DNA from 2 places in the Corynebacterium sp. TUM25020 genome. Region 1 is predicted to be linked to the other one. Evidence: predicted binding sites of a transcription regulator. Region 1 holds the regulator's gene; the other holds the start of a gene.

Region 1 (15,791 bases):
GAGCGGCAGCTAGGTGGCCGGATGTACGAGCTGGAGTACCCGGCTCCGATCCAGTTCGATCGCCCCTCGATTGCCGACGAGCCCATGGGGTTGAGCGATGCTGAGGGTGCTGAGGGGGCTGAGGAGCTGCCAATGTTGGTGGCATTGCAAGGCTATGCGGATGCCGGACAAGCTGTCTCAAACGCCAGCTCTCATATCCTGGCTGCCTTGGAGCATAGCCCGGTTGCGTCGTTCAAGGTCGATGAGTTGATCGATTATCGTTCGCGACGCCCCGGTGTGACCATCGAGAACTCCAAGGTTGTGGATACGGATGATATTCGCCTGGATCTACACCTGGTAAAGGACACCCAGGGACGCCCCTTCCTGCTGCTCAGTGGCTTGGAGCCAGACCTTAAGTGGGGAGCCTTTAGCGACGCTGTGGTGGATCTCGCCCGGCGTGGTCAGGTCGGCATGGTCGCCTCTCTGTACTCGGCGCCGATGACGGTGCCGCACACTCGCCGTTTGGTGATTTCTGCGCATGCCTCGGAATCTTCGCTGATCAAGGACTACCACACGTGGGATTCGCGAATGATCGTTCCCGGCGCCGCGGCTTTGGAAACGGAAAAGAAGTTAAACCGCCACGGGTTCGAAACGGTTGGCTTTACCGCCCATGTGCCGCACTACATCGCGGCCTCCGACTACCCGGAGGCGACTTTGCGCCTATTGGAGGCATTCAGCGAAGTCGCAGACCGCGAGCTGCCCCTTAAAGCTCTGGAAAAGGAGTTGGAACGCGTACAGCGCCAGCTGCAAGACCAGGTTGAGGAGTCCCAGGAGATCGCTACCGTCGTCAGTGCATTGGAGCACCAGTACGATGCCGAGATGGAACGGATGCGTCGTAAGCGGGAGAACAACCTGCTGCAACCGGGACAGGACATCCCAACCGGCGAAGAGCTGGGCGCAGAGTTCGAGGCATTCTTGCAGAACATGTCAGATGGCTCCGATAATGCCGACGATCCAACCGATACCGAGCAAGAGGACAAATAAAACACAGTGGGTATTGCTGCCGAACTCGCGGAACTGTTGCCAGATCTGGACGAGGTACCGGAATCTCTGATTGATGACGCGATCCTAGAGTCTTTTCTCGGTTGGACGCGTGACCGCGGCATTACCCTCTACCCTGCCCAGGAAGAGGCAGCCACAGCCCTCGTGGCTGAAGACAACGTGATTCTTGCTACGCCCACGGGCTCCGGTAAGTCCATGGTGGCCATCGCTGCCCACTTCATTGCCATGGCTCGCAAGCAGCGCAGTTTCTACACCGCGCCCATCAAAGCTCTGGTCAGTGAGAAATTCTTCGATCTGTGCCAAACCTTCGGCCCGGAAAATGTGGGCATGATGACGGGTGACGCCACAGTGAATGGCGGCGCACCGATCATCTGCGCCACTGCTGAAATCGTTGCCAATATTGCCCTGCGCGACGGAGCGAACGCGAAAATTGATCAGGTAGTGATGGACGAGTTCCACTACTACTCTGAACCCGACCGTGGCTGGGCCTGGCAGGTTCCGCTCTTGGAACTCCCTAAGGCACAATTTCTTCTGATGAGCGCCACCCTGGGCAACACCAAGTGGTTGGAGGATGATCTAAGCGAACGCACTGGTCGCCAAACCACATTGGTGACGGGCAGCACACGGCCAGTGCCGCTCGACTTTCACTATGTCTACACTCCCGTCCACGAAACGGTGGAGGAGCTAATAAGCGACGGCAAATCGCCCATTTACATTGTTCACTTCACCCAGCGCGAAGCTATCGAGCGCGCCCAGGCTCTGACCAGCATGAAGCTAGTTAATGACGAAGCCAAGGCTGCTATCGCCGAGGAGATCGGTGATTTCCGCTTTACCTCTGCCTTCGGCAAAACTCTCTCCCGCCTGCTGCGCAAGGGAATCGGCGTGCACCATGCCGGCTTGCTGCCGAAGTACCGTCGCCTCGTCGAGCGATTGTCGCAGAAGGGGCTTCTAAAAATTATTTGTGGTACCGATACTCTCGGAGTAGGTATCAATGTGCCGATTCGTACCGTACTGATGACGGGACTGACCAAGTACGACGGTGTGAAGCACCGCGTGCTGAAATCCCGCGAGTTCCATCAAATCGCGGGTCGTGCGGGTCGCGCAGGGTATGACACGGAGGGGACTGTCGTGGTACAGGCTCCCGAGCATGAGATTGAAAACTTTCGCCTCCGCCAACGAGCCGGTAGTGATCCGAAGAAGATCAAGAAGCTACGCAAACGCTCTGCCCCCGAGGGGCAGGCAACGTGGAGTGAATCCACCTATGAGCGCCTCACCCATGCTGAGCCGGAGGAGCTTTCCAGCCAGTTCCGCATGAGCAACTCCATGCTGCTCAATGTCATCGCTCGTGACCAGTGGACCTTTGAAGCGCTACGGCATCTTTTGCGCACCAATCACGACACGCGCACTAAACAGAACAAGGCCATCTTGCGCACCATCGAGCTGTACCGGGGGCTTATCAACGCTGAAGTCGTTGAAGAATTCAAGGCACAAACTCCTAGTGGCAAGGATGCCCGCCTGACCGCCGACCTCAACCGCGATTTTGCCCTCAATCAGCCACTGTCTCCCTTCGCCCTGGCAGCTCTGGAACTACTGGATCCGGAGTCTGACACGTTCGCGCTTGACGTGATCTCTACTTTTGAGGCGGTTTTGGAAGACCCCCGACAGGTGCTTATCGCCCAGCAGAAGGCTGAACGGGGCGAGGAGATTGCGGCGCTGAAGGCTGAGGGCGTCGATTACACCGAGCGAATGGCCATCGTCGAAGACATCACCTGGCCTATGCCGCTGGCAGACGAGCTAGAGCAGGCCTATGACACGTTCTGTGAGGGCAACCCGTGGGCTCGCGATTTTCAGATTAGCCCGAAGTCCGTTGTGCGGGACATGGTGGAAAAGGCAATGACCTTCTCCGACTTCGTGGCCACGTATGGGCTGGGACGCTCCGAGGGTGTGGTGCTGCGCTATCTCACCGATGCATATCGGACGCTGGAGCACTCCGTGCCCGATTCCTACCGCTCGGAGGAGTTCGACGACATCCTCGTGTGGTTGGGCGAGTTGATTCGCCAAGTGGATTCCTCACTCATTGATGAGTGGGTACAGATGTCGGATCCGGATGCCCCGCTGACCGAGGATCAGGTAGCCGAGCATGCCTACGGCGTGGTAAACACAAACCTGCTCTCTGCCAACCCGCAGGCCCTGACCCGTATGGTGCGTAACTACTTCTACCGCCACGTGGAACTCTTCGCGTTCGAAAAAGAGCGCGAGCTCGCGGAAATGGACGAATACCTGGATTCGCCACCAGACTGGCCTGCCGCGATGGACGATTACTTTGAGGAATATGCCGATATAGGTGTTGACGCCGCCGCGCGTTCAAATAAATACATTCTCATCAAGCGCGGCACAGGCCCCGAGTCGGGTAGTTGGTTCGTGCGCCAGATCATCGACGATCCCGAAGGCGACCATGGTTGGGCGCTAGAGGGCGTGGTAGACCTTGCTGCAACGGATGGAGCCGGCGAGATCCGGCTCTCGGAGCTCACCGTCGTTCAGGGCTAGCTGGCAGGTTCTAGAAGTACGACTCCAGAACGCGACGGCTTTCCTGTGCCACATGATTGAAGGACTGTGCGACGATCTCCCCCAACGACGCATAGTCGTCGATCCGCGTGGAACTGGAGCGGTACGCCATGCCAATCGTGCGTCCCGCTCGCACGGCCCCTCCGGCAAACGTCGCCAGGGCGATGCCCGGCCGTTGACACTCGACTGATACTGCGGACAGCGGTACCAAGGTTGCGCCCAATCCCGCCGACACCAGCTGAATTACGGTGGAAAGGCTGGCCGCCCTGGTGACAGAATGGCGCGGATCATTGGCCATTTCCACCGTCCGGCACAGTTCCAGAATCTGGTCGCGCAGGCAGTGCCCATCGTCTAGCAGCAGGAGATCAACATCCTTGAGTTCGTCGACTGCCAAATCCTTGCGACCGGCCAATGGGTGCCCCTCAGGCACAACCAGCACGAACTCTTCGGTGTAGAGATCTACCGTGTTGAGCCCGCCGCCTTCGCCCGGCATACCAAGGACGGCGACGTCGATCTTGCCCTGTCGCAACGCATCAATAAGAAGTGGCGACTTCTCTTCGACAATGCGCGGTTCGAGCTCCGGGGCTACGTCGTGTACAGAGTGTAAAACCTCCGGCAGGATATACGGGGCGACGGTCGGGATCATTCCTATTGCCATCGAACCCACGAGGCCGCCGTGAGCACCCCGTGCGTGAGAGACGAAAGTTTCGAGGCTTTCCAGGGTGGCTTGTGCAAATGGCAGCAGTCCTCGCCCCACTGGGGTGACAATAACCTTGCGAGTGGATCGTTCGATAAGCTGCACTCCCAAACCTGCCTCGAGCGCAGCGAGCGCTTGGGAAAGGGAAGGTTGGGAGATACCTAAATGGGAGGCTGCGGTACCAAAATGACCATGTTCGGCAATGGTCACAAAGGTGCGCAATTGGGCAACGGTCGGGCGATACTCTCTTTGAACCACATCTGCGATTCTACAGACATTCTTAGAAAAGCATAATTACACCTGGAAAAATAAATATAGGCGACTATAAATCAGCTTACGCGCAGTTCAGCGGTACCTTCGAAGGGCGATAGGTTCCCCAAGAACGCCTTGGAATCTCCCCGTAGGCGGACGGTGTAAGTCCCCGGCGGAACGTCCTGTGTACCCCACTCGATCGTTGTGCGGGTCTGCCCAAAGTTGTTCTCGAAAGTGATGAGCGTGTTTTCGCTGGAATCGTCTGCCACTACCTTGCCACTTCCATCCTCGATCGTGACATAGCCCTCTCCATGACGCATGTTGTTATTGGGATTGGCGCCGACGAAGATAACCCGCGCATTCGTACCACTCTTTACCTCTGCGGGAGCCTCCAGCACATCACCGAATTTCTTCCCCATAGGTGGGGTATCCATCCACCCATCACTTCCGGGCACATTCGGGATCAAGCCTGTGAGATCTCCCGCAGGCTCTCCTACCTCAACTTCCTTCCCCTCCTTCAAGGCTCGCGCCATTTCATCAAAGACATCCTGGAAAGCTGAGAGTTGATAGTGCCCAAAGATCGTCGCCCCACCCTCGTAGTTCTGGGCCTCGTACTCCTCCGGAGTGGTGATGTAGTGGCCATAAGCGTTGGTGTAGCCCTGCACGACAATTGTGTTCTCAGGCACGCCTAGTGCCGCGGCCACCGTCCGCTTGATTCGCAGGCCGCTAGTCACTGTCGGCTCAAATCCCAGCGAAACTAGAACGAACCCACCGAGACGGTGAATCGCAAATGGATGCACCTGCTGAATCATCCCGTCGATGTATCCCATCGGCAATAGGCACTCTTTAGCACCGTGGATGTCCTTAACTTCCTGTGTCGCCAACACTTTATTGAGGTCTCGCACCCACGGGTTACCGCCCCGTTCTCCCTCGTTGAACCCCAACAGCGGCACTCCACCTCCATCTTCTTGAGAAGACGCCGCGAAGGCGGCACCCAAGATTGCCGGACCGAGCTTGTGTTCCTTGCCATCCGGGGTGAAGCGTGAGCTTGCGACCAGTTTGGGACAGTCCACCCACCTCATCCGTCCATCGATGCCACCAGCCGACCAATCCTTGCCATCAGTCTTCGTGGCCTCCATCATCCGCTCACCCAGGATCTGCGCGGATTCACGCTCACTTGCGCCCGGCCCAGAGTTAGGCGTCAGACCCATATTCGGGGTGATATCTCCCGGAGTCATGTTTGCAAACGCCGCGACAAACGGGGCTTCTTCTGGGTGACGGTGCACCACGCCGTGAGCCTCCTCTGTGGCCCATGCGGCGTATCCCTTGTTATCGCCAGCGATGTGCTTGTACTTATGCCCAAAGCTCGTCGGGTGCAGCGAATACCAGTTGATCAACCCCACCTGCTGTCCACCGCGCGAGACGTGCAAGGTGACGCTGCGGGTATCCACGCCATTCGGGAGTTCATTCTTATCTTCTTCGGGGTTGCGGTCCCACGAGGTTTTGGATCTATTGACGCCCGCATCAGTGACCGTGGATTCCGCCACCGTCACTTCTGATGGCTGGATGTCATCATGCGCTCGGATGATGGCAGTCACGATGCCCTCGACCGTTGCCTCGAAAGTCTTCGGACGGAATCCACCGTGCGTGATATCAACCATGAGGTGCTGCGATGTACCACCCGGCGCCACGTGTGTGTGAGTGGCAGCGAGTAGCACATTGGATTGGTTGTAGAGATCGCCGTATTTTTCCTTCAGACGGCGCAGCACTTCCAAGTGGATCGACTGGAACATCAGCCCAACATCGCAGGTGACGTGCACGAGTCGGGAATTCTCGCGGGCGGCGTCGACAAAAATAAACGCCCGGGCGTATTGGCGGCGTTGAATGCCTACGGTTTTTTGCTCATCGACGGCATATCCAAACATGCCCGCTCCCCAGGGCTCGCCGGTCATGTCCGCCAAGCCTCGGCCTACATGGAAGCCCCCTCCGCTAGAGGTTGTTCCCTCTTGGGCACCTGCGCCCGACGTGGCGGCAGACGCCCACACGACGGTGCCGGTGACCGCTGCCATGCCGCGGAAAAAGCTGCGACGACTCAGTTGGGATTGCAAAGGGTTCAGCGAGTTATCAGTGATGCTGTGATGGGCGTGTTCGCACATAGGTATCTCGTTTCTGAAAACTACGTATGTTCATAAATGGTTTTGACGAACGAAACTTTAGACTCGCCCCGTGGAAAAATGTGATGGTTTTCATACTTTAAGCAAACATTTACCTCAATCTAAGTTCTTTTGGGGGTGCAAGCGCCCCAAAAGATCGAGTTCTTCCCCTACCCCACTCGCTGCTAAAATCAACCTTTTCGAGCCATATAAACATGGGCATTCCAGGTTTCTCCGGCAAGCAAGACGGGTGATTTTTAACAATGACGGACGCGAAAGGGCCGACTTCCTCATCTCATAAGGGGCGCCCCCGTCGACGTCCACGCAAGCGACGTCCGAAGTTTGTCCGCACGATCCCGCCGATCACCTACCCCGACCTTCCTGTCTCGGAACGCCGCGCGGACATCATAAAGGCCATTGAGGAAAACCAGGTGGTCATCATCGCCGGTGAAACCGGTTCGGGTAAGACCACGCAGATTCCGAAGATGTGTCTAGAGATCGGCCGCGGCCGCACCAAGGTCATCGGCCACACCCAGCCGCGTCGCATTGCGGCTCGTAGCGTAGCCGAACGCATCGCCGAGGAACTCGACCAGACAATCGGCGAGGATTCTTCCCTGGTCGGTTACAAAATCCGCTTCGACGACACAATTTCCAAGCACACCGCGGTCAAACTCATGACAGACGGCGTGTTGCTCAACGAGATCCAGCGCGACCGGCTACTCCGCGAATACGACACAATCATCGTGGACGAGGCACACGAGCGCAGCCTCAATATCGACTTCCTTCTCGGCTACCTCAAGCAGCTTCTGCCGAAGCGACCGGATCTAAAGGTGATCATCACCTCGGCCACGATCGACCCGGAAAGCTTCGCCAAGCACTTTGCTGACGCCGACGGCTCCCCCGCGCCCATCATCGAAGTCTCTGGCCGCACCTACCCCGTAGAGATTCGCTATCGTCCTCTGATCACCGAGCGCGAAAACCCGAAGACAGGCGAAATCACGGAAGTCGAGACCGACCCCTTGGACGGAATCGTGGCGGCGTGCAAGGAGCTAATGCGCGCCGGCGACGGCGACATTCTTTGCTTCTTCTCCGGCGAGCGCGAAATTCGCGATGCTGCTGAAGCCTTAGAAGGTGAATTCGCCGGAACCTCAGGGGCACGGAAGGTGGATGTGCTTCCGTTGTTCGGCCGTTTGTCGAATGCAGAACAGCACCGAGTCTTCCGTACCGGCCCGCGCCGCCGCATCGTCCTGGCGACCAATATCGCGGAAACCTCCCTGACTGTGCCGGGTATTCATTACGTGGTGGACACCGGTTTTGCACGTATCTCCCGCTACTCCCACCGCACAAAAGTACAGCGCTTGCCGGTGGAGCCCATCAGCCAGGCCAGCGCCAAGCAACGCTCGGGTCGCTCGGGTCGAATTGCCGACGGCATCGCGATTCGTTTGTACTCCGAGGAGGATTTCGAGGCTCGTCCGGCGTTCACGGATCCGGAAATCCTGCGCACTCACCTTTCCAGCGTCATCCTGTCGATGGCCGCCCTTGGGTTGGGTGATATTCAACGCTTCCCATTCCTTCAAGCACCCGATAATAAGTCGATCCGGGACGGTGTTGCACTACTCCAGGAACTTGGAGCGTTGGCGTCAACAAAGGAAGCAACGCTAACAAACATCGGCCGGGACATGGCGCGTATCCCCACCGATCCGCGACTAGCCCGCATGCTGGTGGCTGGGCATGCGCAGAACATCATTGAGACGATCGCGGTCATTATCTCCGCACTATCGATTCAGGATGTGCGCGAAAGACCTTTGGAAAAGCAGCAACAGGCCGACGAAATGCACGCGCGTTTCAAGGCGAACTCCGACTTTATTAGCCTGTTGAAGCTGTGGAATTATCTGCAAGAACAACGTCAGGATCTCTCGGCCAATAAGTTTAGAAAGCTGTGCCAGCGCGAGTTCATTCACTATGTTCGCGTGCGCGAATGGATGGATCTGGTGCGCCAAATGCTCTCCGTCGTGCAAGATCTCGGCTGGAAGATTCCGAATATTCGCCATGTGCGCGAGCTCGTCTTTGAGCCGGAAGCCATCGACGAGGATCTGGTTCACCAGGCAGTTCTTACCGGCCTGATCACCCACGTGGGAATGCGGGAGGGAAATTCCAAACAGTTCACCGGCACTCGCGGCTCACATTTCGTCGTGCACCCCTCCTCGCATGTGTCAAAGAAGCCCCCACAGTGGCTTATGGCCGCGGAGCTGGTGGAAACGTCGCAGGTCTTTGCCCGCACAGTCGGGCCGATTGACCCCAGCTGGATCGAATCAATTGCTCCACACATGGTGAAGTACAACTACTCCGAGCCGGTGTGGTCGTCCTCGCGGGGTGCGGCGATGGTGCATGAAAAGGTTCTGCTTTTGGGCCTACCCATTGTCGCGGACAGGATGGTTAATGCCTCCAAGGTGGACCGGCCTTTGGCCCGCGAGCTTTTTATCCGCCATGCCCTCGTGGAGGGAGATTGGAAGACTCGCCACCACTTCTTCTCCCACAACCAAAATCTGCTGGCCGAAGCTACTGATCTGGAGGATAAGGCTCGTCGTCGCGATATCGTTGTCGACGATCAAACTCTTTTTGATTTTTATGACGCCCGCTTGCCCGAGAAGATCGTCTCCTCTCGACATTTCGATTCTTGGTGGAAGAAAACTCGCCACAAGGATCCACACCAGTTGGACTTCACCCTTGAGGCGCTAATCGACTCGCAAGAGGCTGCCAAGGCCGCCGACGAGTTCCCTGATGCGTGGCGCCAGGGCAGCTTGGAGTTCGAGCTATCCTATGTGTTCTTGCCGGGAGACCCCGACGATGGAATAACCATGCGCGTACCCCTGCCGCTGCTGGCGAATGTCTCCGAACCCGAAACACGCTGGCTGGTCGCCGGTATGCGTGAGGAACTCGCGGTCGCACTGATCCGCTCCTTGCCGAAGCCACTGCGCACCAGCGTCGTGCCAGCCAGCAATTTTGCTGCCGCTGCCCTTAAGAAGATGGTTCCCTTCGACGGCGAGTTTGGTTTTGCACTTGCAGAGGCTTTACGCGAATTAGGAGGCCGGGGCATCACGGCTCAGGACTTCGATTGGAACCGAGTCCCGGAGCACTTGCGTATGCAATTTGCCGCCATTGACCGGCGGGGAAAGGTGATCGAGAAGTCTCGTGACCTGCAATATCTCCAGAACAAACTTTCTGGCCAGGTCACTTCTGCGATTGCTCAGGCGGCAGCTCGGACGAAGCCTGCAGCTCCCAGCGATGCTGCACAGCATTCACCTCAACGACAAAAGAAGCGTGGCGGCACGTCGAGCGGTGTGCTGGCTACCGCCGAGGCATGGACAGTGGACGGCATCGGGGTGCTTCCCGAGACAGTGGAAACGGTGGTCGACGGGCAAACTCTGCACACCTATCCCGCTATCGTCGCTTCACACAGTGGCGTGACATTGAAAGCCTTCCCCACCAAGCAGGCTGCGGATGGGCAGCAGTTTACGACCGTGCTGAACATGATGGTCAACGCTTGTTCGGTGTCCCCAAAGCAAATGATTAAGGGCTTGCCGCTACGTCAACGCGTGGCTATGGAGCAGATCGACGGGGGCGTCGATGGGCTAGTCAGCGATGTGGTGGCTCTGGCCTGCCGAGACATGCTTATGAAGCTGGGGCCTGTGGTGCGCGACCCAGAAAAGTGCGAAGAGGTGGTGGGTGTAGCTCGCTCTCAAGGGCCCGGGCGCGTGCGACAATACGTGGTAGCCCTAGCACCCGCTGTGCTGGCCGTTGCGGACATGTCAGCGGAATTGAAGGGTTGGTCGGGAGATGCCATCGAAGATATGCGTAAGCAACTCGATTTCTTCCTGGGCAAGCATGCCATCGCCCGCAATGGCATTGAGCACATGCGCCATGTTCCGCGCTATGTGGAGGCCATGCGCGCTCGATTGGAAATGATGAAGACGGATCCAGACAAGGAAGAGGATCTGGACGAAGAGGTTCAAGAGGCTTTTGATCTCTTGGAAAAGACGAAGAAGCGGCTCCCAACGGCGAGGGCTGCCTCCCCACAGATCAAGGAGGTGCGCTGGATGATCGAGGAGTTTCGAGTTAGCCTCTTTGCGCAGAACCTAGGCACAGCGCATTCGGTATCCCTGCAGCGTATCCGTAAGAAATTGGAGAAGATCCGTTAGCTGTCGTTGCCTTCAGACTCTTCAGGATGCTGGGCTAGAGACTGGCGGTGGGCACGCAGCGATTCGATTTCCTGCTCGAAGTCTTCGGCACAATTAAAAGACTTATACACGGAGGCGAAACGGAGATAAGCCACTTCGTCCAAGGTTCGGAGTGGATCCAAGATCGCCAGGCCGATCTGGTTTGCGGGTACTTGGGAACCATGAGTCACTCGGACGGCTTGTTCCACTTCGTGCGCCAAACGCTTTAATGCGTCGTCGGAGACGTCGCGCCCCTGACATGCCCGACGCACGCCCTTGATAACTTTTTCTCTACTGAATTCCTCGGTCACTCCATTGCGCTTCACTACCAACAGAACAGACCTTTCAATAGTGGTGAAGCGGGTCTGGCATTGACTGCATTCGCGACGACGTCGGATAGAAACACCCATCTCAATGGATCGCGAATCAACAACGCGGGATGAATCTGAGCTACAGGAGGGGCACAACACCCTTCTCAGCTTAGTCGCCCCTCCCCCGACGCAGAAGCTGAACTATGGGATGAGAAGAGGCGCAAACCCAAGCAGCGTGGACATCACTCCAAGGGAGACCGCGGTTCCACCAGGCGAGTGAATGATTCGCTCCGTTCGTGCGCGAACTCTATCTACCCATCCCATTTGATTGTCGAACAGGCATTCGTTTGCGCCGGAGATGCGATCCATCTTGCGGCGCGGAATCGAACGCGCAACAGGTGCAGAAGAATACCTAAAGGTGTTCGAATTACCCCTAGAATCCAGTACTTCCCAATTAGGCTTAAGAACTTGAGGCCTACGCAGTGGCGCAACCCGATCATCAGGAAGCACACGGACATGCGATGCAGACTGGACAGTAGTTGCGGGACGGATGATCGAGGTGGTCATGTGGCTACTCCTTTACAATGCGACGTAAGGCTAATCAGCAAAGCCTCTTAGCGCCTACGTCTTATTCCCTTGGCTGTTGCCCTAGTGAACCATTCACGCCCGACAGGGAACTTCAAAAATTCTGGTTTCTAGATCATCTGTTCGAATCTCGAACACAGCACAGAATTTAGCACGCATGTTCGAACATGTCTAGACAAATCTAAACTTTTTCGAACACATATACTAGAAATGCGTTCTATTTCGGGTAGTGTGGATGCAGATCGCGAAATACCGATAAAGAGACCCCGCCGGAATGAGGTATAACCGTGTCCACCGACCAACCCACCGAAAGCCCTTCCCCTCGCCCTAAGCTTGGGCGTCCTCCGAAGTCCGAGGCTGACAAGCGTGCGGAGAAGCAAGCTCAGAAGGACGGTAAGAAGCCAGCCCTAAGCACTCGCCAGCGCCGCATTCTCGAAGTCATTCGCGATTCGACGGTCATCCGCGGTTACCCGCCAAGTATTCGCGAAATTGCCGATGCTGTAGGACTGCACTCGACGTCATCGGTTTCTTATCATCTCACCCAGCTGGAGAAGCGCGGACATCTACGCCGCGATGGCAAGCGACCTCGCGCGGTTGATGTGCGCTCCTTCGACGGCGTGCAACTCCCGGCCCAGACTAAACCCACGCCGCAAGCAGCTACTCCGCCCCCGACTTCCGACGAGGGAGAGCTCATGCCAGAGGCCACCTACGTCCCGGTTGTGGGGCAGATCGCCGCTGGCGCCCCGATCCTTGCAGAGCAAAATGTTGAGGCTCACTTCCCACTACCACAGGAGTTGGTAGGTAGCGGAGAGCTCTTCTTGTTGCAGGTCGTGGGCGAGTCTATGCATGATGCCGGCATCTTCAACGGAGACTGGGTCGTGGTTCGCTCCCAGGCCGTCGCCGAGTTCGGCGATTTTGTCGCCGCCATGATCGACGGTGAGGCCACCGTAAAGGAGTTCCAAAAGGATGCCGACGGACTGTGGCTTATCCCCCACAACCCCCTGTTCGAACCTATCCCTGCCGAGGAAGCAACCATCCTAGGTAAGGTCGCAGCGGTTCTGCGCAAGATTTAGCTCCCCCCTATTGGTTCTGACGCCGCCGTCTCCGACCCGCTTGGCACTAAAGTAGCGCCTATGGAATCAGCAGAACGGCGCCGTCAAATAGCCTCCCTCACCGCCATTCACGGCAGGGTTACTGTGAATGAACTGGCGGAGAAGTTCGGCGTCACCGCGGAAACAATTCGCCGCGACCTCGCGATTCTCTCTGACGGCGGTGAGCTCTTCCGCATCCACGGCGGAGCGGTTCCGGCGCAGAATTTCCGTACAGACTTCACCACTCTTGCCACACGTTCAAAGGCATCTCTCGGAGCCAAGCGGTCAATCGCCCAAGCTGCAGTAAAGCTCCTTCCGGAAACAGGCAGCACCATCTTCATCGATGCAGGTACCACCACGGGCGTCTTTGCCGAGGCCATCGCCGAAGCCAATGCCACAAACGATCCCAAGCTGATGGCACCGAAGCTCAATATCGTCACGAACTCTTTCTTTATTGCCACCACATTGGCGGAATCCCCCCGTTGCGATGTCCAACTAATCGGTGGGCACGTCCGCGCCCTGTCTCAGGCCGTCGTTGGCGACCTTGCCACCCGCGCCCTCGGCGTCCTCCATGCCGATGTTGCATTCATTGGAACCAATGCCCTTACTATCGATCATGGGCTATCCACTCCCGATGCCCAAGAAGGAGCAATCAAGCGCTCTATGGTGGCAAACTCCGACCGCGTAGTCGCTCTGTGCGATTCCACGAAGTTTGGCCTGGACTATCTGGTGAGCTTCGCAACTATCCAGGACATCAGTGCCGTCGTGACCGACGAGGACGCTCCACAGCCCTACGTTTCCGAGCTGCGCAATCTCGGTATCGACGTCAGCTTTGGCAGCTAGTCTGCGGCTCTGAACTCCTGCAACTCCCCTGCCACTACATTCGGCAAACGAACCTCTAGTTTCGTTCCCTCTGCGTCATAGTCCTCTGCAATTACCGTTCCCAGTTCGTGGACTTTGGCCACGATATCGCCGCGGTCAAAAGGCACGTGCAACGTGACATGGGAATCCAGGGAATTCAGGAACAACTCCAGCTGAGCCTCCAGCTCGGCAATCCCTTCACCTGTTTTCGCCGACACAAAGACGGCATCCGGCACTCGGTGACGTAGTTCGGCGAGCACCAGTGGGTCCGCGGTATCGATCTTGTTCACCACCAGAATTTCCGGTGGCGCCTCCTGTCCGGATTCCTCGACGATCCCGCCGATCACTGTGTTCACAGCCTTGATCTGCTCCAGTGGGAAAGGATCGGAACCATCCACAACGTGCAAAACCACGTCGGCTGCCAGAACCTCCTCCAAGGTCGAGCGGAAAGCTTCAACCAACTGCGTGGGGAGGTGACGCACGAATCCAACCGTGTCGCTAAAAACCACGGACCGACCATCAGCCAGGTTTGCCCGCCTGGTGGTCGGATCCAGGGTGGCAAATAGTGCGTCTTCTACCAGTACTCCCGCACCCGTCAATGCGTTGATGAGCGAAGACTTACCAGCATTGGTGTACCCGGCGATCGCGATCTGCGGAATCGCAGAAGCATCGCGTCGCTCGCGCTTTACCTCTCGAGAGGTTTTCATTGCAGCAATTTCTTTGCGCAGCTTCGCCATCTCGGAGCGCAGGCGGCGACGGTCGGCTTCGATCTTCGTCTCACCGGGACCGCGCAGACCTACACCGCCATTGGAGCCAGCGCGTCCACCGGCCTGGCGGGAAAGCGCACCGCCCCAACCACGAACGCGCGTAATGAGGTACTCCATTTGCGCAAGCGCTACCTGTGCCTTGCCCTCTTTGGACTTCGCGTGCTGGGCGAAGATATCGAGGATCAACATGGTGCGGTCAATAACCTTGACGTCGAGCGCCTTTTCCAGCGCGATCATTTGGCCGGGGCTCAACTCACCATCGCAGACGACGGTATCAGCGCCGGTCTCCAATACGACAGCCTTCAGTTCCTCGACCTTGCCGCGCCCGATATAGGTGCCAGAATCCGGCTTGTCGCGCCGCTGGTACAGCATCTCCGTCACCTCGGAGCCCGCTGTTTCTGCCAGTGCGCGCAACTCCTCCAGGTTCGCTTCCACCTGCGCAATCGTGCCAGAGGTCCACACGCCGACCAGCACGACTTTCTCCAGTCTGAGCTTTCGGTATTCAACGTCGTAGCCGTCCGATTGCTCATCGGTGTAGGTGCTTACGCCGCGGGAAAGCCGCCGCAGGCTAGAGCGTGCTTCGAGATCGAGCTCGCCGACTGTGGGGTCAGGTGTAGGGGCGAAGGAGTGTGTAGTGTGTTCGGTCTGTTCCGTCATTAAGGACTATTTTTACCTGTCAGGGGCACTAAATAGGAAATTTGGTGCAGCGGACTAGAGTGGTTTGCATGATTCCTGAACTTCGCAGCATTGGCATGGATTTCCCGAAGTGGCAAGAAGCGCTGGAGGCCGCCTACGGCTCCGGCAGCCTCGGTGTATCAGGCGAGGTTCGCGGCGGCCAGGTTCTGCAGTTCGATGACCCCTCAGGCGCCCGCATGGTCGTCCTGGCCGTCGAGCCCTTCGGCTCCTTCGCCAGCTACTCCGGCGGGCCTGCCACCACTGCTCACCTCTCGATGCTGAATGACATCATCGGAGTACTCGATGTGGTTGACGACAGTCCGATGTTGCAGATCGCTGGGCAGCAGGCACCCACAATCGCCTCCCTCACCGCCACCATCGCTCAAGGCCCTTTGCTTGTGGACGCCCCCACGTTGGAGTACCACCAGTTCCACATTGGGGCTTTGGGGAGCTCCGTGCACGTGTACGCGAATTCGACTGAGTTCGCCAAGGACGGAGGGCTGAAGGTTGGCGTGGTGGAATCAACCGGTCTGCAGGACATCAACTCCCCTGCCACCACCCCGCACGCCACGGCGG
Region 2 (15,791 bases), on a different contig from region 1:
TTTGCCCGCACAAGGAATTCAGCCTTGGGATATACAGCCAGGCTGCGATCCTGCCCTTTCACAACCATCAAGCCGTCCGCAAGTTCTTCGCGAAACTTCGCCGGCAGAGTCAATCGACCCTTGTCGTCGAGCTTCGGCGTAAAGGTGCCGAAAAACATGTCATCGGCCCCTTTCTATGAATGATCTTGCGCCTTGCTATGCCGTGTCCGTTGTGAATCAAGGGTAAAAATCACCCTGAACATTGGTTTCTCTATGAAGTTTGGAATTGTTGGCACAGCTTCGCCCCAACGATCCCCACTTTACCCCACTCCTCCCCACAATCTCTACAACACGAGCTTATGTGTGCGCTTTTTCTCGCCAATTCTTTCTCAAAGTGTCCCCAACCAGCACTCTAGCCACAAAGCACACCTTCACAACCAACGCACGATCTTTACATCCCTCCTCTTCTTTACTACGACGTCACACTCTCCCCCACCCCGAGCTCCCTACCAAAAGCACCGTTTTAGCACAGGTAGACAGCGTTTCCCCCTTACACACGACCATCCTTCACCCCGGATGACTATGCATAGAATATTCAAAGTGGGGGAAAGTGGGGCGACCGCACCCAACTCGCACCGAAAAATAAGGTTTACCTTTTGAGGGCTAGCCTGAATTATGTAGCAAGTTCGATACCGACCAAGGAGATACGACATGCGCTACACAACCGGCAACTACGAGGCATGCGCCCCACCCCTAGAGATCGAAAATGCCAGCGTGCTGGATAGGTTGTACTGACTCAAACTCGATGCCCCAATAATTCCCACATCGCGCCACGGTAAATCCCCGAAGAAGTAGTAGCCCCCCTCTAACTCAAGGGTGAAACTAGCCCTAGCCGCAAACTAAAAACCACCGTCCTCCCGGCTGGGAGGCGGTGGTTTTCTTGTTCCGCAACGCTTTAACGCTCAAAGCGACGGCGGAAACTATCTTCCATCCGATCGCCGAGCCCACCACCGGACGTTCCCTTCAGGGCACGTGCCTTGCGGGGCTTTCCCGCCTTGGAGCGCTTGATAGCTGCAGCCTCCGGATCCTCATTCGGCTGGAAAGCCAGCAAGCCACCACCGAACATGATCAAAAATCCGAGGACACTTAGAGCCACGAACCACAGCGACAGTTGAGAGGCTGCAATCCCACCAACCATCACCGTGAGCCCGAGAACAATGAGCGCGATAGAACGGATGTTGAAGTTCATTGTCCGCTCGCCATTGGTGGAAGCCTGCTTCGCCAGGCGCGGATCCTCAGCAATCAGCGCCTGTTCGATCTCCGCGAGCATCCTCTGCTCTTGCTCTGATAGAGCCATCGCGACCTCCCAATTCTTTGCGGCTACTTCTTCCAACAGACAACCCGCAGAAAAAGTTTCCAGCCCTGGCGCGTTACACCCGTGTTTACCCCACCCACCCTACATCAACCTGCGGTTTTCAAACAATGATAAGCATTGTTTGAGGAGCTCTAGGCCACCTTTGGTAGGTAATCCACCGCCGCTCGCGCTAGGTCCACTAGATCGCAAGCATCGCGGTAAATCACGCCCCGGGAATCCGCAGGTATTCCCTGGCTAAGCCCTAGGCCAGCCCGGCTCGCCACTCGGGCATGTGCCTCAAAGGTTTCAGCCCAGTCTTTAAGATCCGGACGAAGTACCCTCAGTTTTGCCCACGCACTTCCGGAAGGACGACGCTTCCGCGTGGCCATCTCCCACTCAATCAACGCCCCTGCCGCCCTCAATCCGGCGCGGTAGGCATACACAATCGCCTCTGGCTCACGAAGTTCCGCTCGCGACAGCGCCAACTGTCGCTCTGCCTCGTCCAGGAACCCCCTCGCGCCCAGGGTGCGACTGTACCTAGCCCGGGCTCCAATCTGCTTTTCCTGTACGGTCATCTTTCTCATCCCCTAGTTTGCTCAGTCGCTGTTCTATGCAAGGTTTGGGTCTCACATTAGAAAGTTCCCTGGACACCACCCAGCCCCAAGCCGACAATAATCGAACATATGTCTTATTAGCTAATTTTAAGTTCATTCCGCCAGAAGGTGGCACTATTGTTTCCATGCCCCAGGACACGTACTCCCAACCAACTTCCGACGATTCCTCCCTGCGCGTGTCCATCACCCCTGCCAACAACCGCCAATTCATTGCGCGGCTCGACGAGCTCATCGACATTCACCTCGCCGCAATGAATTACCCCAAAGAGACCCATCCACAGCGCAAATCCCTGTGGTTCTACAACGCCTCCCAGCCGGACTTCACCTGCACTATGGCGCTTCTACATCAAGTTGACGAGGCCCCCGATCCCGACAATTCACGCCAGCGGTGCGTCGGAATCGGCTTCACCTTTCGCGGTTCCCCGCACACATGGTGGTATCGGCAGGTCGCACGCGGCCTGGTTCTTAACGGATACTCCCGCACAGAGGTCTCCCGCATACTGCATTCCTACGCAGAGCTCTCCGAGATACATGTCCTGCCCCCAGCGCAGGGTGAGGGCGTCGGCACCAAAATCCTCAACGACCTCCTCCAGCGAACGCCGCAGAGTACAATAATGCTCTCCACCCCGGAGGTAGAAGGTGAAGCAAATGCCGCCTGGCAGCTTTATCGCCGAGCCGGGTTCACCGATGTGCTGCGAAACTTCAAGTTCCCTGCAGATCCGCGACCATTCGGCATCCTGCAGCGAACGTGCAACTAACTCACCAATAGCTCACCAATACAGAGCCACTGCTAGGCATCTAGCGACTCCACTACCGAGGTACCTAGCGAACCATGTCGTGCCCGAGCCCCTGCCCCCATGCTGGCGCCATTCCCAAATTGTGCAGAACCTCCTGCGTAGCCCGCACGTTATTCATCGTCATGAAGTGCAGATCTGGCACGCCTTCGGCAATCAGGCGCTCCGCCATCTCGGTGGTCACCTCGATGCCCACCTCGCGAATGGCATCACGGTTAGCCACCTCATCCCCTGCAGCCGCATCGAGTAGACGCTTCTCCAATTCCGATGGCAGAGCAGCACCCGCCAGCTCCATTTGGCGCCGCACGCTACGTAGCGACGTAATCGGCATAAGCCCCGGGATGATCGGCTTCTGCCCATGTTCCGGGTCCGCCTTGGCCAACCGGTCACGCAGACGCAGGTAATGATCCACATCAAAGAACATCTGCGTAATGGAATACTGTGCCCCGGCGCGAAGTTTCGCCAAGGTGTATTCGGTATCTTGCTCTAGCGATCCGGTGCGGTAGTGACCTTCCGGAAAGCTGGCGATGCCGATGTCAAAGTCCGCACATTCGGGCATATCACGAATCATGTCGATCAACTCGCTGGCGTAATTTAAACCACCCGGTGTAGCCACCCATTCAGCGTTAGGGTCGCCCGGCGGGTCGCCGCGCAGAGCTAGCAGATTGGTCAGCCCCAGCGATGCATAGGTGCGTAGCATCTCCCGCAGCTCTTCCTGTGTGTGCTGCACCAGCGTCATATGCACCAGAGTGGTCAGCGGCTTGGCGCCCAGTCGCTCGGCAACGCGCAGAGTGCGCTCGCGGGTGCTTCCGCCGGCGCCATAGGTCACGGATACGAAGCTCACACCCAGATCGTGGAAAGCTTCCGCTGCATTCCAGAGCCGCTCCTCGGCAGCGTCATCGCGCGGCGGCATGAACTCGACAGAGAACGGTACACGCCCCGGCGTATGGAGGGAAAGTGACTGGGATACGGCAACCTGCCTGCGGATACTAGCCATACCCAAAGATCATATAGACAGAGCTGTCCATTTCAAGACATTGGCAATAATTCGCCGAAATTCGATACTCGCTCACCCCCACGCCCCGCCATACAAGCGTTCTTCGCACTTGACGCCCAACCGCTTAGAATGGAAAACCATGAGTACCGATGAGCAGGCAGCACACCCCTGGCGCCTCGATTCCCCACTGTCCGCGGTCAAAGCCGCCGTCGATGCCCAGCTAGTTGAGTATTTGAACCACTCGCACGAGGAGTTTTCTCATATCAATCCCCTCGTCAGTGGTGCCATCACGGTACTTCGTGACTTTATCGTCAACGGTGGTAAGCGCGTGCGTCCGACTTTCGCCTGGGCAGGTATCCGCGCGGCGCTCGAAGGCGGCGGCGGGTCGCTGGAGGCTCTTTGTGAAAAGGAAAATGACGCCACCTCGTCCCTCACCACCAACTTCACCCCCCACTCCGTACTCAATGCGCTGTCCGCTTTCGAATTCATCCAGGCCTGTGCGCTGATTCACGATGACATTATCGACCGCTCTGATACCCGACGCGGCTTCCCCACTGCCCATCGCACCTTCGAAGGCAAGCACCGCGAACGCGGTTGGTTGGGCTCTTCTGAGCACTATGGGATAAGCCAAGCTATCCTCCTCGGCGATCTCGCTTTTGCCTGGGCAGACGATCTGTACAACGATTCGGGTCTCAGCGATACCGCATTGCGTCGAGCCCGCCCCGCGTGGCGCGCGATGCGCACTGAAGTTATTGCCGGCCAGATTTTGGACATTGCCGTCGAGGCAAACGGTAGCGAGGATGTTGCAGACTCCTTCGCCGTCATTAAGTACAAGACCGCCTCCTACACCGTGGCCCGACCGCTACACATCGGAGCTGCGCTGGCGGGAGCCAATGAACAAACTCAAACGATGCTCCGTGGGGTGGGTCAGGACATCGGCGAGGCCTTCCAATTACGAGATGACCAATTGGGTGTCTTCGGCGACCCGGAAGTCACAGGCAAACCATCTGGCGACGACCTACGCACGGGCAAACGTACGACACTCATCAACGAGGCGTTGCGCCGAGGTAGCGCAGCCCAGGTCGCTGCCCTCCGAGAGGGGCCGGGACAAGGCGTGGAATCGTCGGAGGCCGACATCGAGCGTCTGCGGGACATCATCCACGACACTGGCGCACAATCAGAGGTAGAGGCGCTCATCGAAGCACGCACTCAAAGAGCCATCGAATCTCTAAAATACGGCGGCTTGGGTACAGACATCACCACAGAACTGACTGCCTTGGCGGACAAACTAACGCACCGGAGGTTTTAAATGAAGCTATCCACTCGCTCCGCCGATGGGCGGCGACACCTGAGCCTACCGAGCCCTTTGGTGCCAATGACGCGCCCCACATTGCGCCGACGACTGCCAGGCAATGGCGAGCGCGTCGTTGTAATTGGCGCAGGTCTAGCGGGACTCTCCGCCGCACTGCGCCTGCTCTCCGCAGGACGGAATGTCACAGTCATTGAGGCTTCCAATACCGTCGGTGGACGCTGCCGCAGCGAGCAACTCACCAGTGCACACGGAGACTACATCGCCGATACGGGCGCTACCGTTTTGACAATGCCCAGCCTGATCGAATCCGCGGTAGCTTCCGTCGGCATCGACCTACGCTCTGACTCTGCTGCCAAGCAGCTTGGTTTGGAACATCCATGGGCGCCACGGCGACTCGCACCGGCCTATCATGCGCAATTCGCCAGTGGACGTCACGCCGAGGTTTTCGCTGGACGCGACGCGATGGTGGCAGAGATACGCCGTTTCGCAGCATCCAAAGGTCTGGATAGAGCGGCGGCGGACAAGCTTGCAGCCGGCTACCTTCACCACCGCCAGTGGTCCCAGGATGTCTTCAGCGCCAGCTTCGAAAACTTCTTGGCCGCGGACTTCGACGGTGCGCTGGATTTGTTTTCCACACCCGCTGCGGCGTCGGACCTCAGCCACTTGGGCTCCCTCGGCGCCTTCGGCAGCCTCGGCAAGACCACGGCACGGCACCTCCCCGATACCGAGCTACAGCGGCTCTTTACTTTCCAAGCCCTGTACGCGGGTGTGGCACCGAAGAACGCGCGCGCCGTCTACACCGTAATCTCGCACATGGATACCTCCATGGGCGTGTTCTACCCCAGCTTCTCCATGAGCGAGGTTCCCGAGGTCATGGCCGCCGCTGTGCGCGCTGCGGGTGGCCGAATCATCACCGCAGACCCCGTCGAGCACGTGGACTTCTCCGAGGATCTGATTACCGGTGTACGCACCCGCACCGGCGAACACATCCCCTGCGATGCTGTCGTGGCAACCCCCGACCTTCCGGTGATCGGCAATCTGCTGACACAGTCGGGGCGCACGAGTGGGCTGGTGTCTCGTTCCTTTGTCCGCCGGTTGTGGCGCAAGGCAGCGCCACTGCGCTGGTCCCCTTCGGCCGTCGTAATCCACGGAACCATCCCCACAGCCGTGTCCGGCGCGTGGGATTCCCAAAGCCATCACACCATTAGTTTCGGCGCGGCATGGGACGAAACCTTCCGCGAGATTACGGCCACTCACGGTCGGGGGTCGCTGATGAGCGATCCTTCACTGCTGCTCACCCGTCCGGCACGCACGGTGCCCGAACGCGCCTTTGGTGGCGACGCCACGTCTCCAAGCACGGACACATTCGAACCCTTGAGCATTCTCGCTCCGGCGCCGAACCTGCGCTCCGCGGATATCGACTGGCACAACATCACCGACCCCTATGTCCAGGAGCTCTTAAGGGTCTTGGAGTCCCGCGGATACTCCGGCATCACCGAGAACTTCAGTGTCGCACGGGTGGAAACGCCGGCAACATGGCAGGCGGATCACGGTTTCGGCGCTGGTAGCCCCTTCGCATTGGCGCACTCATTTACCCAGACCGGGCCCTTCCGTCCCCGTAATGCCCGTGCATTCGGAGTGGACAATCTAGTGCTTGCTGGATCCTCTACTACCCCGGGGGTGGGCGTGCCGACCGTAATCCTCTCTGGAGCGTTGGCCGCCCGTCGTATTACCGGCGGTGGTGTGTTGTGACGGCCGGTGAGGCGTTTCTAAAAAAGGCTCGCACCCGACTGCAATCGACTAGCTACAGTCGCGCGATATGGATGGGACTCATTGGCAGCATCGTCTTGACGATCACCTCCCACAGCGTCGGTGCCGTGCGTGCCCGAGGCGGCATTATGCAGGTCATCGGGCTTAGCTCGTTCACTTTCGGCCATGCCGCTGGCATGATGACGGTGGTGATGTGGTTCGCCCTGTTGGCAATGGTCCTCAGCTGGATCATTATTGGCCGACATATTCTGATTCACGGCGCCACCCTGCGCCGATCAGCTATCGCCGCATGGATCGGCCCCCTAGCGCTAGCAGGGCCGTTAATGTCTCGCGACATTTACTCTTATCTGATGCAGGGCACCCTGGCCCGCGATGGGTTTAATGCGTACGAGGTAGGTGCTGCCGCCAACCCAGGCCCACTGTTGTTCGAGGTCAGCGCCGATTGGCGAAACACCACCACCCCTTATGGCCCGCTGCATATGGGGCTCGGTCGAACGATCACATCGATCACCGGCGATAACATCACTGCCGGCATCCTTGCTTTCAAACTGGTTTCCATCGCATCAGTGCTAGTCATGGCCTGGGCCGTGGCGCAGCTGGCTACCCACCTTGGTGTGCGTCCCGACGTGGCTATGTGGCTGGGGGTTTTTAACCCCCTTAGCGTCCTGCACTTGATCGGTGGCATGCATACCGAAAACCTCATGATGGCGTTGATCTTGGTGGGATGCCATTGCGCAATGAGGCTCCGTCCCGTCCCCGGTGGCCTGGCGGCTGCCGCGCTCATCGGTGTAGCTGCGGCGTTGAAGGCAACGGCTTTTATTGCGTTGCCTTTCGTTGTATGGATAATGGTCGCCCGTATCGCTGCTCCGCTCCCCTACACAGAGGGCAAGCGCCGTTGGCTAGGGTTAGCAGACACTTGGCGGCGTTTCGGAACCCTGATCTGGACGGGTCTGGCCAGCGCAGCCACATGCATTGGGGTGTTGGCGCTGATTACAGTCGCAACTCAGCAGACATGGGGCTGGGTCACGGAGGTCACGGGTAACTCTAAGGTCATCAACCCCCTGGCGCTGCCTTCCTTTATTGCTTCCACACTTGAACCTTTCCTCTCGCGTATCAACGACGATCTGACGTTTAACGTTCTGGTGGATGCCATCCGCCCGGTGAGCAGTGCCCTCATGCTCGTGGGGCTCGTCATTGCGTGGTGGTTATTCCGGCACGACGAGCATACTGCGTTCACCGGCATGGCTGTGGCCTACGCCATCACCTGTGTTTTCAACACGGTGACGCTGCCGTGGTACTACACAGCTCCCCTGGCGCTGATATTCCTGGCTAGCCAATCGCGAATGACGATCTATCTCACCAGTGTGTTCTGCATGTGGGTCACCTTCATGTTCGACGGCGGAGGAAATAACCGCCTCTACGCGCTGTGGTGGGTGCTCGCCTTTGCAGTTGTTTTCGCCTGGATCGTCGCCACGTGCCTATGGGATCCACGGCAGCATCGGGCGCTTCGGCAAGCTACAGAATCGCCATCGCCTGAGCGCGGCGCATCACCTCGCGGGCAAGGTGACCGTGCAGGGCATCAACCGGACGCCCAGGCAGAGAGTCATCCTCAGTAAACAGATAGTCCAGGATCTCCACATCCGAATAGCCACCATCGCTGAGCAAAGCGATCGCACCGGGAACGAATCGGTTGAGTTGACCGTCTTCGCTGAGGAAACGCGCGGGAATGTGTCGGATGCCGTCAACCTGAATAGCCAGCAGTTGCTTCTTGTTCAGCATGTCCATGACCTTGGTGATTACCAAGTTCATTCGTTCCGCGGCATCGGGAAGAGTCAGAACCTCTTCACCTGCAGGAACTCCACCCACCGACTCGTCGAGGATGCGTCCTGAAGCCTCGCCCTCCACGTGTGCGGAAATGCCGTGATCTACTGCGTGCTTGTTTTGTTTACTCACGGTCGCCACTGTAGCGCGTGGGCGTCAAAAAGAAACGAGTAGGGCACGAACCTGGCTAAACGTATAATGACACGAGTACCACTAGAATTATTGCGTAACTCTGAACGCACGGGGGAACAAAACCCCCTTATAATCATCTCTTCTCAAGAGATACGACTGCTGAGAAAACGAGGCTGAAACTAGACGTGAGCGAGCTACATCCGGGAGACCTGCTGGAGTGGCGCTACCGCATCGGCGCCCAGATCGCCCGCGGTGGCATGTCCACAGTCTATGCGGCGGTCGATACCCGCCTGGACCGAGAAGTCGCGGTCAAGGTAATGGATCCAGCGCTCGCCCGCGAACCCGCCTTCCGTACTCGCTTCGAACGTGAGGCTCGCGCAGTAGCGAAGCTCAACCACCCAACGCTCGTAAACGTCTTCGACCAAGGTGTGGACGAGGACTATGTTTTCCTCGTCATGGAGCTGGTCGAAGGCGGCTCCCTGCGCGAATTGTTGAAGGAACGCGGCCCTATGCCCCCGCATGCCGCCATCGCCGTGATGCAACCCATGCTCAACGCCCTAGCCATCGCACACGCCAAAGGGATGATTCACCGCGACATCAAACCGGATAATGTGCTGATCAGCGATCAGCACCAGGTAAAGCTCGCGGACTTCGGCCTCGTGCGCGCCATCGATAACGCGATGGGTGATGCCACGAACGCAACGACCTCCGTCAACGGGCAGGTCATCGGCACCGTCGGTTATCTTTCCCCCGAGCAAGTGCGCGGCGAAAACCTCACCCAAGCCAGTGACGTGTACTCAGCAGGCATCCTGCTGTTCGAACTGCTGACTGGCCGCACTCCTTTCAAGGGTGCCTCTCCGCTAGAAACCGCCATGGCGCGTATCAGCCGTCCGGTGCCCGCTCCCAGCACGTTGATGCCCGACATTCCACCGGAGATCGACGAGCTCGTTCTGCGTGCGTGCCACCGCGACCCCGCCCAACGTTTCCAGGATGGCAGCGAGTTCCTGCAGGCCGTGGAGGACACTGCGGAGCAGCTAGATATTCCGGACTTCGAAGTCCCTGCCCCTATTGAGTCCGCCGTACGCACTGCTCTGGCCGGTACCGACTTCGGCGAACGTACCCCGTGGAATGACGAGTCGATGGCTACCCGCGCTGTCACCCTCCCCCAGGAGGATCGTGCCCGCCCGGAGACGCACCATACTGCCGTCACTCAGTACCATCCGGCGAACCGACCAGGTTATGCGAAGCATCCTGACTCATTGGCGCCGTCTCCCGATACCAATGTGGGGCCATCGCATCAGCCAGTGCCACACCGACCGGCCCCGCATCGGTCGCCCCAGCACCGGCCCGCACCTGCACGCCCGGTGCACAAACTTAGCAACAAGTCACCGGCGGCCACCACTGTGTGGGTTCTCGTACTCCTGGCGCTGGTTATTGGCGTGGCGCTTGGCGGATGGTGGTTCGCCACGGGTCGCTATGGCGAGATCCCCACTGTGGTCGGCATGGATAAAGCCACGGCACAAGCCACCGTCGAGGAAGCCGGGTTCAGCTCCAAACTAGACGAGCGCTACGACAATCAGGCGGAGAAGAACACGGTCATGGGAACCGACCCTGCCAAGGGGCACCGCGCCCTGCGAGGCTCCGAAGTCGCCGTACTGCTTTCCCTAGGCAAGCCGACTATCCCAGATCCCGGAACGAACTCCAGCTTGCAGTATTACGAGAAGAAGCTGACCGACCGCACTTTGAAGTTGAAGAAGGGCGAGGAAGTCTACTCCGATGACATAGCAAAAGGGCATGTCGCGGAGGTCCAGCCTGCAGCGGGAACCGAAGTCAATACAGACTCGACCGTCGTTGTCCACATGAGCAAGGGCAAGCGCCCAGTGAAAGTGCCGGGCGTCAAGGGGCAAGAACACGACCGCGCAAAGCAGACCTTGGAGTCCGCCGGCCTAACAGTTGCCGAAGAGACCGAGGAGTTCGACAAGGATATACCCGCAGGTCAGGCGATTCGCACCGATCCAAAGGAGGGATCGGAAGTCGAATCCGGTTCGGAGGTCACGCTGGTGCTGTCGAATGCGATCGAAGTACCGGATGTAGCGGGGCTATCTATGGATGACGCCCGTAAGGCTTTGCGCGAGGCAGGTCTCAATCCGGTTGAGGGCAAACCCGTGGAGGACTCTTCCGAGGATTCCGGCAACGTTGCGCAGCAGTCACCCCAGGCGGGCGAGCTGGTAGATCCTGCGAAGAACACAAATGTGGAAATCCGCGAGTCCACGTCCCAGCGCGTGCCGTGGACGATCGGTCTCAGCGCGGAAAAGGCTCGCCAAAAGCTAGAGGATGCGGGCTTTGAGGTGAAGATCAAGGGTGACCTCAACGGCTTGGTTCTGGGCCAATCCCCCGGCCCCGGCTCCCGCAGCCACCGGGGTGCCGTGGTCACGTTGACCACGGTGTAGCTGCCGTCCCGAAGGCAGCTAGTCGCGGCCACCTAGTTGCGCAGCATCTCCGCCACTAGGAACGCCAGCTCCAGCGACTGCTGGGTGTTCAGTCGCGGATCCACGGTAGTGGCGTAACGCTCCGGCAGATCCAGATCCGTGATGGACTGACCACCGCCGACAACCTCGGTGACGTCCTCGCCCGTCAGTTCTACGTGGATACCGCCAGGGTGCGAGCCGAGCTTCCGGTGCACCTCGAAGAATCCCTGAACTTCGTCGATGATGCGGTCGAAATCGCGCGTCTTGTAGCCATTGTTAGAGGTGTAGGTGTTGCCGTGCATAGGGTCGCATTGCCAAATGACCTTGTGACCCGTGGCCTCCACGGCCTCGACAATCGGAGGCAGCGCCGTGCGGATCTTGTCGTAGCCCATGCGGGTAATCAGCGTCAATCGACCCGGGGTGTTCTTCGGATCCAGCTGACGGACGTAGCCCACGGCCTCTTCCGGGGTGGTAGTCGGACCGATCTTCACGCCCACGGGGTTGGAGATCAAAGAGGCGAAGCGAATATGCGCATCGTCAATGCCACGGGTGCGCTCGCCGATCCACACCTGGTGCGCGGACAGGTTATACAGGGCGTCATTGCCCTCTTCGTCGTGAGCCAGGCGCAGCATTGCACGCTCGTAGTCCAGAACTAGCGCCTCATGGGAGGCGAAGATGTCTGCGGACCGCAGCGTCTCCGACGTCACGCCACAAGCGGACATGAACTCCAGGCCACGGTCGATCTCTGTCGCCAACGCCTCGTAGCGGGCGCCCGCCGGGGAGGTTGCCACGAACTCGCGGTTCCACTCATGCAGCTTGTACAGGTCAGCGGTACCAGAGTTCGTCAATGCACGAACCAGGTTCATTGCTGCGGAAGAGTTAGCGTAAGCGCGCACCATGCGGGATGGGTCGTGGGCGCGAGCTTCCTCGGTGGCCTCTACGCCATTTACCAAGTCGCCACGGTAGTTCAACAGACCATTGGAATCTCGGTCCGCAGAGCGTGGCTTGGCGTACTGGCCAGCGATACGTCCCATCTTCACCACGGGCGTGGAAGCACCGTAGGTCAAGACAACAGCCATCTGCAGCAGGGTCTTCACGTTGCCACGCAGGTGCGGCTCCGTATTGGTTTCAAAGGTCTCCGCACAGTCACCGCCCTGCAGGAGGAAGGCCTTGCCCAGGGCGACATCAGCCAGTTGCTTCTTCAGCTTCTTAACTTCGGGAGCCACCACAATCGGTGGCACGGATTCCAGGATCTTCCGCACGCGCCCTGCGTGCTCTGGATCCCAGCTAGGCTGCTGCTTCGCGTCGCGAGACAGCGCATCTTCTAATTTTTCCGCCATGTCCGCTGGCAGCGGCGGTAGATCCGGAAGTTCGTCTAACGGTGCATCAATAGTCCAAGCCATAGACAGAGCATACGTTACCTAGCCACGGCTTTTGGCAATCAGGCTATTTTCAGATGCTTTTATGGACGTCCGGGTAACCCCTTCAATGCTTCCATGGACAGGCGGTATTTCACGACATTGAAACGGGCGTCGGCAAGAGCATCGTGAGCATTGCTAGGGCTTTCGGGCAACCGTGGTCGACCGGCCATCTCCCACAGCTGCTTCAGTTCGTGGGTGAAACGCGGCAGGTCAGCGGGAAGCCCGGTCATGTCGCCCCATAGCTGAGCAAGCGCCACGTGATCATAAGCCCCCACCCAGGCCCATAGTTCGGGCCGCTCGCTGGGACGTCCCCGGGACTTCGTAGCCCGCTCGGGAACTAGGAATTCGTGCAGCTTGGCACGCATCGTCGCGCGATCCATCCAGGCTTTGTCGGAGCGCGGCGGCAATTGCGGCAGAACGTTTTTCTTTACCCATTGCCCCGCCCGATGCTCGTTAAATTCGGTGGAGACTGCGTAAAACTCGCGCCCATCTTCGGCCACCACACCGATTGAGATCAGATCAATGGTGGAGCCGTCCTCAATGAACTCTGTGTCGTAGAAGTAGCGCACGGTTGTCCAGTCTAGAGCCTGGGCTTGAGGCTAGGCCGACAGGGTGCGGTCACCGCCGAACCGTACCTGCTGGCGCGGTTGTTGCTGTTTTTCTTGGGGACGCCGCAGTGCCGGTGGGAACAGCGTCCAACCAATAAGGGGCGTCTTGCCCACTACATAGCCCACAATGGAAGCGACTACGCAGGCGCCGATACCCCACCACAATTGGCCTGCCATCGTGCCCAGGAAAGCGAGCGACGCCGGATGCGCTTCGGCCAACGTAACAGCGTATTCGCCGAGCAGGTACAGACCCAACGGGTGGAACACGTAGACCTGCAAGGTGTTCCGGCCCACGAAAAGGAAGATCTCACGCACGACAGGGATCACGCACAGCCAAGCGGCAACCACGATGGCAAATGGCAGTGCGAGGACGGAGCGCAATAGGTCAGTTCCCAAGGTCAGAGCCGCAACCGTAGGCGTCCAATCGCTAAAGAGTGTCTTGGCCAGAGTCCGCATCACATACTCAGAGCTGAAAAACAACACGGCGCTTCCGAGTATCACAAGGGGGTTGAAGGCACGCTTGGCCAGCCGGAAGAAGAAGTCTCTGCAGTGCAGACCGATGAAGAACATGGGGGCAAAAGTGAGGACATGCCGGAAGAAGATGTTCTCCCCACCACCGAGGAAAGCTCCGATGACCAGCGGGATAGCGGAGGTTAAGATGGCCAGCCATGGCGGCTGTTTGCGAAGTACCCAGGCGAAGATGTTGTAAAGAATCAACGCATAAAGGAACCACAGACCCACGTTACCCAGAAGCATCGCCTTAAACAGGTTCATCAGCGAGTAGTTGTCGTCGATGCTCATGCGCGTCAGAATGTGGAAGGGGTTAAAGACCAAGTAAGGCACCAACAGGAACCACAGTCGTCGATACCACAGGTCGGCGAACGAACGCTCCAGGATGCGATGGGCGAACAGTCCTGACACGAGGAAGAACAGCGGCATTCGGAGAGGATCGAGGAAGCTGGAGAAATGCCCCAGCGGGGTTTCCGTTCCACCGGGAACCCCGGTAACGACGTGCATAATGCACACACCGACAATGGAAAACCCTTTGGCGGCGTCCGCCCACTCGACTCTCTGCTTCACCGGCCGCGCTTGAGGCCGACTCGCACCCTGATCTACCTTCGACATGATTCTTATTACAAGATCAGGTTTGCGCTGCTGAAGTCAAACCGTCAACGACGGCCCGCACGGCATAAAAGCCCCGTTCACCACGGGGAAACGGAGTGCGTATGGTCGTTGGCACAGCAGCGCTGAGGGGGCACATTCACTACTGCCGCGGTTCCGAGCCCGCGGGGTAGCCCTTACCTGCCTCCAGGGACTTCTTCACATCGGCAGCATAAAAGTCCTTGACATACTCCTGACCAGAAAGCTTATGCAGCGCCTCCATGATCGCATCGGTCAGCGCCCGAGCCTGGGCGTATTCGTCGCCGGCATCACGGAAATCGTTCGGGTCGATTGGGTCTCCGACGTACACGCCACAGCGGGCCGGCCGTGGGATCCACGTACCGATGGGGTTGGCCTTGTTCGTGTTGATCATTGCCACCGGGTAGACCTTCTCCCCAGATTCGAGAGCGATGCGCGCCAGGCCGGTTTTGCCTCGGTACAGGCGGCCATCCGGAGAACGCGTGCCCTCCGGGTACATGCCCAGCAGATCCCCACGCTCAAGTACCTTGAGCGCAGTGCCCAAAGCGGCGTTCTGGGATTCCTTATCCTGGCGGTCGATTGGCACCTGGCCAACGGAGGTGAAGAAGAACTTCTGAATGCCACCAACCAGGCCGGGCGTCGTGAAGTATTCCTTCTTCGCCAGGAACGTCAGCTGGCGCTTGGATACCAGCGGAAGGTAGAAGGAGTCCATCACTGCAAGGTGATTGGAAGCCAGGATTCCCGAGCCCTCCTTAGGTAGCTTTTCGAGCCCCTTGGTAAAAGGACGGTTGTACACGCGCAGCCATGGGCCGATGAGGATGTATTTGAAAAACCAATACGCCTTATTTTGCATATTTAAAAACCTACCGTCCCTTGTGTACTTCCCTCGTGAGCGCCACAAAAAGCAGCGCAGTAATTGGCGCAGTATTCGGCGCGCACAACGCTAGCCTTTAGGCGCCCGTCTGAAGGCGATCGCGCGCCAATAACGCCACGCCGATCATACCGGCATCTCCTCCCAATTGCGCGGTCTTTACCCGTGCGACAGGCCGGTGACCGGCTCCGACGATGCTGTAATTCAGCATGGATTCCGCCTGGTCCAGAAACAGATCTGCATCGGCACTTACGCCCCCGCCGATCACGATCAATTCCGGATCCAACACATCTTGCACCAGCGACAGTCCGCGCCCTAGCCACAAGCCCATGTCCTCCACTGCGGCGCGTGCCAACGGATCTCCCTCACGCGCCAGGCGAACTACGGCTCGTCCGGAGATTTCTTCTGGGTGCTGGGCGAATTCCCGTGTAATGGCGGAATCCGGGTAGCGTCCCGTAGCAATCAGGTCTTGGGCGGTCAGTGCCAGGGCCGAACCCGAGCAATAGCGCT

Evidence for each region. The regulator LexA, encoded in region 1, represses DNA repair genes until DNA is damaged. The targets are predictions, from matches to a motif close to CGAACANNTGTTCG.
Region 2: the regulator LexA is predicted to act here: its motif matches at 2,010-2,023, upstream of AC05K6_RS06500 (SAV_6107 family HEPN domain-containing protein).

Annotation. Positions count from the first base shown of each region.
Region 1 is NZ_JBWJFG010000001.1:395,478-411,268, reverse strand. Features, by position in the region: gene AC05K6_RS01800 (PAC2 family protein) at 1-1,023, shown strand, start outside; gene AC05K6_RS01795 (DEAD/DEAH box helicase) at 1,030-3,588, shown strand; gene AC05K6_RS01790 (hydrogen peroxide-inducible genes activator) at 3,599-4,561, opposite strand; gene AC05K6_RS01785 (neutral/alkaline non-lysosomal ceramidase N-terminal domain-containing protein) at 4,633-6,711, opposite strand; gene hrpA (ATP-dependent RNA helicase HrpA) at 6,972-10,907, shown strand; gene nrdR (transcriptional regulator NrdR) at 10,904-11,395, opposite strand; gene lexA (transcriptional repressor LexA) at 12,109-12,894, shown strand; gene AC05K6_RS01765 (DeoR/GlpR family DNA-binding transcription regulator) at 12,955-13,755, shown strand; gene hflX (GTPase HflX) at 13,752-15,197, opposite strand; gene AC05K6_RS01755 (hypothetical protein) at 15,266-15,791, shown strand, end outside.
Region 2 is NZ_JBWJFG010000004.1:118,570-134,360, reverse strand. Features, by position in the region: gene mraZ (division/cell wall cluster transcriptional repressor MraZ) at 1-158, opposite strand, end outside; gene AC05K6_RS06505 (DUF3040 domain-containing protein) at 935-1,336, opposite strand; gene AC05K6_RS06500 (SAV_6107 family HEPN domain-containing protein) at 1,486-1,908, opposite strand; gene AC05K6_RS06495 (GNAT family N-acetyltransferase) at 2,073-2,705, shown strand; gene metF (methylenetetrahydrofolate reductase [NAD(P)H]) at 2,770-3,738, opposite strand; gene AC05K6_RS06485 (polyprenyl synthetase family protein) at 3,878-5,047, shown strand; gene crtI (phytoene desaturase family protein) at 5,048-6,802, shown strand; gene AC05K6_RS06475 (alpha-(1->6)-mannopyranosyltransferase A) at 6,874-8,436, shown strand; gene AC05K6_RS06470 (Rv2175c family DNA-binding protein) at 8,336-8,701, opposite strand; gene pknB (Stk1 family PASTA domain-containing Ser/Thr kinase) at 8,959-11,223, shown strand; gene AC05K6_RS06460 (class II 3-deoxy-7-phosphoheptulonate synthase) at 11,256-12,644, opposite strand; gene AC05K6_RS06455 (polyadenylate-specific 3'-exoribonuclease AS) at 12,704-13,231, opposite strand; gene AC05K6_RS06450 (acyltransferase family protein) at 13,262-14,395, opposite strand; gene AC05K6_RS06445 (lysophospholipid acyltransferase family protein) at 14,535-15,263, opposite strand; gene AC05K6_RS06440 (ROK family protein) at 15,361-15,791, opposite strand, start outside.